2 linked regions of the Pseudoxanthobacter soli DSM 19599 genome follow. The protein of the gene in region 2 interacts with the protein of the main gene of each other region in a pairwise test. Links are inferred from orthologs where the notes say so. Each region holds a gene or a part of one and is shown on either strand. Other genes may lie near its edges. The genes, in order: uvrA and uvrB.

The links.
Region 1: the proteins of uvrB (region 2) and uvrA interact in binary tests that used the Escherichia coli proteins (3 or more experiments, as listed by UniProt). The link is inferred for Pseudoxanthobacter soli DSM 19599 from one-to-one orthologs.

The regions. Positions count from the first base shown.
Region 1 is NZ_FRXO01000001.1:67,499-71,268, forward strand. The notes cover bases 116-3,576. They hold uvrA (excinuclease ABC subunit UvrA), read right to left. Parts: upstream 3,229-3,576; coding sequence 316-3,228; downstream 116-315. In the rest of the region: BUF17_RS00305 (protein-L-isoaspartate O-methyltransferase family protein), read left to right, coding at 3,730-3,770. UniProt on the Escherichia coli protein: The UvrABC repair system catalyzes the recognition and processing of DNA lesions. UvrA is an ATPase and a DNA-binding protein. A damage recognition complex composed of 2 UvrA and 2 UvrB subunits scans DNA for abnormalities.
Region 2 is NZ_FRXO01000003.1:578,517-582,209, reverse strand. What follows is about bases 81-3,464. They hold uvrB (excinuclease ABC subunit UvrB), read right to left. Parts: upstream 3,125-3,464; coding sequence 281-3,124; downstream 81-280. Other genes in these bases: BUF17_RS10150 (D-alanine--D-alanine ligase family protein), read left to right, coding at 3,416-3,464; BUF17_RS10160 (S1 family serine peptidase), read right to left, coding at 81-191. In the rest of the region: more of BUF17_RS10160, read right to left, coding at 1-80; more of BUF17_RS10150, read left to right, coding at 3,465-3,693. UniProt on the Escherichia coli protein: The UvrABC repair system catalyzes the recognition and processing of DNA lesions. A damage recognition complex composed of 2 UvrA and 2 UvrB subunits scans DNA for abnormalities.

The sequences.
Region 1 (3,770 bases), on a different replicon or contig from region 2:
CAATCCCGCCGGGAGCATAGCGATCCGTCTTGCTGATGCGGAAATGCCACAGAATCTGCCGCCCCAGGACGGACGCTCCTCGGCAGAGCGGTGGCCGCGGCCCGGCGCCTGCGTCGCCGGGAGTTCGGGGCAAAGCCGGACCTCCGCGCGATTCCTCCCGGATCGCACCGATTTGTGGAACCGCGGCGATAGGTCGGAAACGGCCGGAGGGCCTGAGCGCGGCGGATAAGGCGCGGCTGGGTCGCCCGGGCGCGCGCCGGCCGGCGGATTGTCCCCCGCCGCGACGGTCCAACAAGCCGCTGGTCGCGCGGCGCCTTATTCCGCGGCGTTCGCGCGTCCGGCGGGGCGGCGGGCCAGAAGTTCGGCGAGGAAGGTGCCGGTGTGGCTGCGCTTGCAGGCCACCACCGCTTCCGGCGAGCCCGCGACGACCAGTTCGCCGCCGCCGTCGCCACCCTCCGGCCCGAGATCGAGCACCCAGTCCGCCGTCTTCACGACCTCGAGATTGTGCTCGATCACCACCACCGTGTTGCCCTGCACCACCAGCTCGTGGAGCACCTCGAGCAGCTTGGCGACGTCGTGGAAGTGCAGACCGGTGGTCGGTTCGTCCAGAATATAAAGCGTGCGTCCGGTGGCGCGGCGCGACAGCTCCTTGGCGAGCTTGACGCGCTGGGCTTCGCCGCCCGACAGCGTCGTCGCCTGCTGGCCGACCTTGATATAGCCGAGCCCGACCTGCCGCAGCGTCTCCAGCTTGTCGCGCACCGCCGGCACGGCCGAGAAGAATTCGGCGCCCTCGTCGCAGGTCATGTCCAGCACGTCGGCGATCGACTTGCCCTTGAACGTCACTTCCAGCGTCTCGCGATTGTAGCGGCGGCCCTTGCAGACGTCGCAGGTGACGTAGACGTCGGGAAGGAAGTGCATCTCGATCTTGATGACGCCGTCGCCCTGGCAGGCTTCGCAGCGCCCGCCCTTGACGTTGAACGAGAACCGGCCGGGGCCGTAGCCGCGCGCCTTCGCCTCCGGCAGGCCGGAGAACCACTCGCGGATCGGCGTGAAGGCGCCGGTATAGGTCGCCGGATTCGAGCGCGGCGTGCGGCCGATCGGCGACTGGTCGATGTCGATCACCTTGTCGAGGGCTTCGAGACCCTCGATGCGGTCGTGGGGAGCGGGGTTCTCGCGCGCGCCGTTGAGGCGTCGCGCCGCGGCCTTGAACAACGTCTCGATGATCAGCGTCGACTTGCCGCCGCCGGACACGCCGGTCACGGCCGTGAACAGGCCGAGCGGGATCTCCGCCGTGACGTCCTTGAGGTTGTTGCCCCGGGCGCCGATGACCTTCAGCATCCGGCCTTTCTTCGGCTTGCGGCGTTCCGCCGGCACCGCGACCTCCTCGACACCGCTGAGATAGCGTCCGGTGAGCGAGTTCGGATTGGCGATGATCTCGGCCGGGGTGCCGCGCGCCACGATGCGGCCGCCGTGCACGCCGGCACCGGGCCCGACATCGACGACATAATCGGCGAGCCGGATGGCGTCCTCGTCGTGCTCGACCACGATCACGGTGTTGCCGAGATCGCGCAGCCGCTTGAGGGTATCGAGCAGACGGGCGTTGTCGCGCTGGTGCAGCCCGATGGAGGGCTCGTCCAGCACGTAGAGCACGCCGGTCAGGCCCGACCCGATCTGGGAGGCGAGGCGGATGCGCTGGCTCTCGCCGCCGGACAGCGTGCCCGAGGCGCGCGACAGCGTCAGATAATCGAGGCCGACATCGACCAGGAAGGTCAGGCGCTCGCGGATTTCCTTGAGGATGCGGCCGGCGATCTCGAGCTGCTTCGGCGTCAGCAAGGGCGGCAGGCTCTCGAACCACTCCTGGGCGTGGCGGATCGAAAGCACGCCCGCCTCGCCGATATGGCGGCCGGCGATCTTCACGGACAGCGCTTCCGGCTTCAGCCGGTAGCCGTTGCAGGCCGGGCAGGGATGGTCCGACTGGTAGCGCGACAATTCCTCCCGCACCCAGTCCGAATCGGTCTCGCGCCAGCGCCGCTCGATATTGGTGACGACGCCCTCGAACGTCTTGCGGGTCTGGTAGGAGCGCAGGCCGTCGTCGAACACGAACGTGATCGGTGTCTTGCCGGAGCCGAACAGGATGGTGTCGCGCACCTCCTGCGGCAGCTCGGCCCACGGCGTCGTCATCGACACGCCGAAATGGGCCGCGATCGCCTCAAGCGTCTGGTTGTAATAGGGAGAGGTGTTGCCGGTGCGCGCCCAGGGCAGCACCGCGCCCTGCTTCAGCGAGAGGGCGGCATCCGGCACCACGAGATCGGCCTCGAACGACAGCGTCGTGCCGAGCCCGTCGCAGGTCGGGCAGGCACCGAACGGATTGTTGAACGAGAACAGCCGCGGCTCGATCTCCGGAATGGTGAAGCCGGAGACGGGGCAGGCGAACTTCGACGAGAAGATCACGCGCTTCGGGCTGCCGTCGGCTTCGGTCTCGCCGGCATATTCCGCAACGGCGATGCCGTCGGCGAGGCCGAGCGCGGTTTCCATGCTGTCGGCGAGGCGGCTCGCCATGTCGGCGCGCACCACCACGCGGTCGACCACCACGTCGATGTCGTGCTTCAGCTTCTTGTCGAGCGCCGGCGCGTCCTCGATTTCGTGGAAGGTGCCGTCGATCTTGACGCGCTGGAAGCCCTTCTTCTGCAGGTCCGCCAGTTCCTTGCGGTACTCGCCCTTGCGGCCGCGCACCATCGGGGCAAGCAGGTAGAGCCGCGTGCCTTCCGGCAGCGCCAGGATGCGGTCGACCATCTGCGACACGGTCTGGCTCTCGATCGGCAGGCCGGTCGCGGGGGAATAGGGAATGCCGACACGCGCCCAGAGCAGGCGCATGTAGTCGTAGATCTCGGTGACGGTGCCGACGGTGGAGCGCGGATTGCGAGAGGTGGTCTTCTGCTCGATGGAGATCGCCGGTGACAGGCCGTCGATCTGGTCGACATCCGGCTTCTGCATCATCTCCAGGAACTGGCGGGCATAGGCCGAAAGGCTTTCGACATAGCGCCGCTGGCCCTCGGCATAGATGGTGTCGAAGGCGAGCGACGACTTGCCGGAGCCCGAAAGGCCGGTGAAAACCACCAGCTTGTCGCGGGGAATATCGAGATCGACATTCTTGAGATTGTGCTCGCGCGCGCCGCGAACCGAGATCCGGCGCCCTTCGAAGTCCCCGCCGGTCGGGTGCGTGCCCATTTCCGCTCCCGCGTCCCCGCTCCCTTCGCCGCCCCGCGTCAGGGCGTCGGCGGCCGGCTCGAACAGGGCGTCCGTCGGCGCGGTCGCCGCCTTGCGGGCAGACGACGCGGAGCGCGCCGGGCGCGAGGCTCGGTTCGACGAAGATTCGGGCATCGGTTCGATCCTTCAGGCGCGGAAGCCGGCCTTCCGATTGCGCGGGACCGCGCCGGACCACCCCTCCGACCCGGAGGCTGCTGGTCGGCGGAGGTGCCGCGGCCGGTCGCGGGACACCGTCAACTTAAGTCGTCATGCGAACAAAGCAAGCACATCGCGCGAAATTTCGTGCGTCGCGGCGGCCACGGTCGCCGGCCGCGGCGCATCGGCCGCATCGCGGGAAGGCCGAGCCCGGCTTGCGCCATCGCGCCTCGCTCTTGTAAGTCATGACGGACTTCATCAGCATGGCAAGCGATGATCGCCACACGGGCGACGCGTTCCGGCTGCAGCAGGATGGGAATGAGGGCGATGGTCGATTTCGCGGTCCACCGGCGCAAGATGATCGACAG
Region 2 (3,693 bases):
CCGTCGAGAAACAGCACGCCCGTGCCCATCGACGGCGACGGCGACAGGCAGCCGACGAAGCCGGTCGCCTTGCGGATGCGGGCGACCTCGGCGGCGTCGAGCCCGAGCCGGCCCGCGGCGGCAATCAGGGACTCCCGGTCGTCCGCGCCGTCGATGACGTTGGCGGCGGCGCTTGCGGCGAGGCCCCACACGCCCGCCGCCAGACAGAGAAGCGCCGCGCGTCGCGCGGGCCGAGGCCTGCCATCGGATCGGTTCGTCCTCTGCACCGCCCCTGCCCCCGTTATCGCCGGCGGGAACTGGCGCGGGTGCCCGGCTTGCCGCCGGAGGATTGCCCGCCGCGGGCGCCGCGCGGCTTGAAATTGGCGGTGCCGGGATCGGGCCGCTCGGGCAGCGGAGCGTCGAGGCCGAGGGGGATTTCGCGGTCGGTGCCTGGCCCCATATCGTCGAGATCCGGCGCGCGGACCTTGGAGCCCGCGCCGGGCTTCGGCGGCAGGTTGGCGCTGGAGCCGTAACGGCGTTCGCCCTTGAACCGGCCGGCGGAGGCTTCCACCTCCGCCTGACGGCCGAGCGGATCGTCGGCAACCGCGAGTTCGGTCGCCTGCAGCCGCTTGAGCTCGTCGCGCAGGCGGGCGGCTTCCTCGAACTCCAGGTTGGCGGCGGCGTCGCGCATCCGCTTCTCCAGGTCCGCCATGTGGGCCTTGAGATTGTGGCCGACCAGCGCGCCTTCGTCGGCGAAGCCGGCATCGACCGTGACGCGGTCGCGCTCGTAGACCGAATCGAGGATGTCGCCGATCGCCTTCTTCACCGATTCCGGCGTGATGCCGTGCTCGGCATTGTAGGCGAGCTGCTTGTCGCGGCGGCGGCTGGTTTCCGCGATCGCCCGCTCCATCGAGCCGGTCATCCTGTCGGCATAGAGCAGCACCCGGCCGTCGACATTGCGCGCCGCGCGGCCGATGGTCTGGACCAGCGACGTCTCGGAGCGCAGGAAGCCTTCCTTGTCGGCATCGAGGATCGCCACCAGCGCGCATTCCGGTATGTCGAGACCCTCGCGCAGCAGGTTGATGCCGACCAGCACGTCGAAGGCGCCGAGGCGCAGGTCGCGGATGATCTCGATGCGCTCCAGCGTGTCGATGTCGGAGTGCATGTAGCGCACCCGGACGCCGTGCTCGTGGAGATATTCGGTGAGATCCTCGGCCATGCGCTTCGTCAGCACCGTGACGAGGCTGCGATAGCCGCGGGCGGCCACCGCGCGCACCTCGCCGAGGAGATCGTCCACCTGCGCCTTGGCGGGGCGGATTTCCACCGGCGGATCGACCAGACCGGTCGGGCGGATGACCTGCTCGGCAAACACGCCGCCGGCTTCCTCCATCTCCCACGCTGCCGGCGTGGCGCTGACGGCGACCGTCTGCGGCCGCATCGCATCCCATTCCTCGAAGCGCAGCGGCCGGTTGTCCATGCACGACGGCAGGCGGAAGCCGTATTCGGCGAGCGTCGCCTTGCGGCGGAAGTCGCCGCGATACATGCCGCCGATCTGGGGCACGGTGACGTGGCTCTCGTCGATGAACACGAGCGCGTTGTCGGGCAGATATTCGAACAGCGTCGGCGGCGGCTCGCCGGGCAGGCGGCCGGTGAGGTAGCGCGAATAGTTCTCGATGCCGGCGCAGGAGCCGGTCGCCTCCATCATCTCCAGGTCGAACCGGGTGCGCTGCTCCAGCCGCTGGGCCTCCAGCAGCCGGCCGGCCTTTTCCAGCTCCACGAGCCGCGCCTTCAGCTCGTCGCGGATGCTCTTCATCGCCTGGTTGAGGGTCGGCCGCGGCGTCACATAATGCGAGTTGGCGTAGATCTTGACGAATTTCAGCTCGCCGGTGCGGCTGCCGGTCAGGGGATCGAACTCCGTGATGGATTCGATCTCGTCGCCGAACATCGAGACGCGCCAGGCGCGGTCCTCGTAGTGGGCGGGGAAGATCTCCACCGTGTCGCCGCGCACCCGGAAGGTGCCGCGGACGAAATTGATGTCGGCGCGCTTGTATTGCAGGGCGACGAGGTCGGCGAGGAGCTGGCGCTGGTCGATGCGCTCGCCGATCTCGAGGCCGAAGGTCATCGCGGTGTAGGTCTCGACCGAACCGATACCGTAGATGCACGACACCGAGGCGACGATGATGACATCGTCGCGTTCGAGCAGCGAGCGGGTCGCCGAGTGGCGCATCCGGTCGATCTGCTCGTTGATGGAGGATTCCTTCTCGATATAGGTATCCGTGCGCGGAACGTAGGCTTCCGGCTGGTAATAATCGTAGTACGAGACGAAATATTCCACCGCGTTGTCGGGGAAGAACGCCTTGAACTCGCCATAGAGCTGGGCGGCCAGCGTCTTGTTCGGGGCGAGCACCAGCGCCGGGCGCTGGGTGCGCTCGATGACGTTCGCCATGGTGAAGGTCTTGCCGGAGCCGGTGACGCCGAGCAGCACCTGGGTGCGGTCGCCGGAGCCGATGCCCTCGACGAGGTCGGCGATCGCGGTCGGCTGGTCGCCGCGCGGCTCGAACGGCGAGGCCACCTTGAACGGGATGCCGCCTTCCGACTTCTCCGGCCGGGGCGGACGATGCGGCGTCCAAGGCTTGCCGTCGAACTCCTTGCGGCCGTTCTGGATCAGATGTTCGAGGGCGGCGACCGTCGCGGTGACGGCGTTCTGCGGCAGCGCGCCGACATCCTCCAGCGCGATGTCGAGGCCGGCGACGGGGTTGAGGCCGCCGGCGACGCGCGAGCGGGCGTCCGCCGCCTCGCCGCCCTTCGGCCCCGCCTTCGCCTTGCCGCGCGCCTTCGCGGCCGGCGGCGCCTCGGTCTTCGGTCTGGCCGGGCGCGCGGGTTTGGCAGCCGGCTCGGCAGCCGCGGCCGGACCCCAGAGGTGTTCCTCGGCGTCGATGCGCTCGGCGTCGCCCTCGATCTCGGCCGCCCAATCGGACACGGACCCGGTCAGCCGGCCGCGAAGGCTGCGCTGCGGCGCCTCGCCGAACCCGTCCGGCGCGCCCTCGCCGACGCCGGACGAGAAATCCTGAGACGGCAAAGCATCATCGCCGCCGGCATCGGACGGGCGAGCGGACGGGGCGCGGGAACGCGGGGACCGGGTCATGGGCAATCATCCGGGTTCGATCATCCGGGCGTGGCGGACCGGACGCGAGGCAAGCCGGCTCGAATCCGTTCTGGAAAAAATTCCTATAGCACGATCCGCGCTGCCGGTGCAGTCCCGGGATATGGGTTCTCGGCGCCCGCGCTGCAACCGCCACGCCTTCCTTCCGGGCGCGGCGGCAGAGGGTCCCGCCGACCGGCATTTTGCGAATTGTTCACCATGGCCGCCCTAGAAATGCCGGTCCGTGCCGGCGCGTGCCGCATGCCGGCGGACGAGGCGCGAACGGAGCTTGCGATGACGGACGAGCGGACGAAATCGAGGCTGCGCATCGCCGTGCTGTTCGGCGGCCGTTCCGCCGAGCACGAGGTCTCGGTCATGTCGGCGACCAACGTCATGCGGGCGCTCGATCCGGCGCGGTACGACGCCGTCCCGGTGTTCGTCACCCGCGACGGACGATGGCTGAAGAGCCGGTTCGAGGACGGCAGCCTGTCGCAGCCGGAGCGGGGCACCGAGCTCGTGCTCGTGCCGGGCGGACGCGGCCGGATGCTGGCGCTCCGCGCCGACGGCACGGT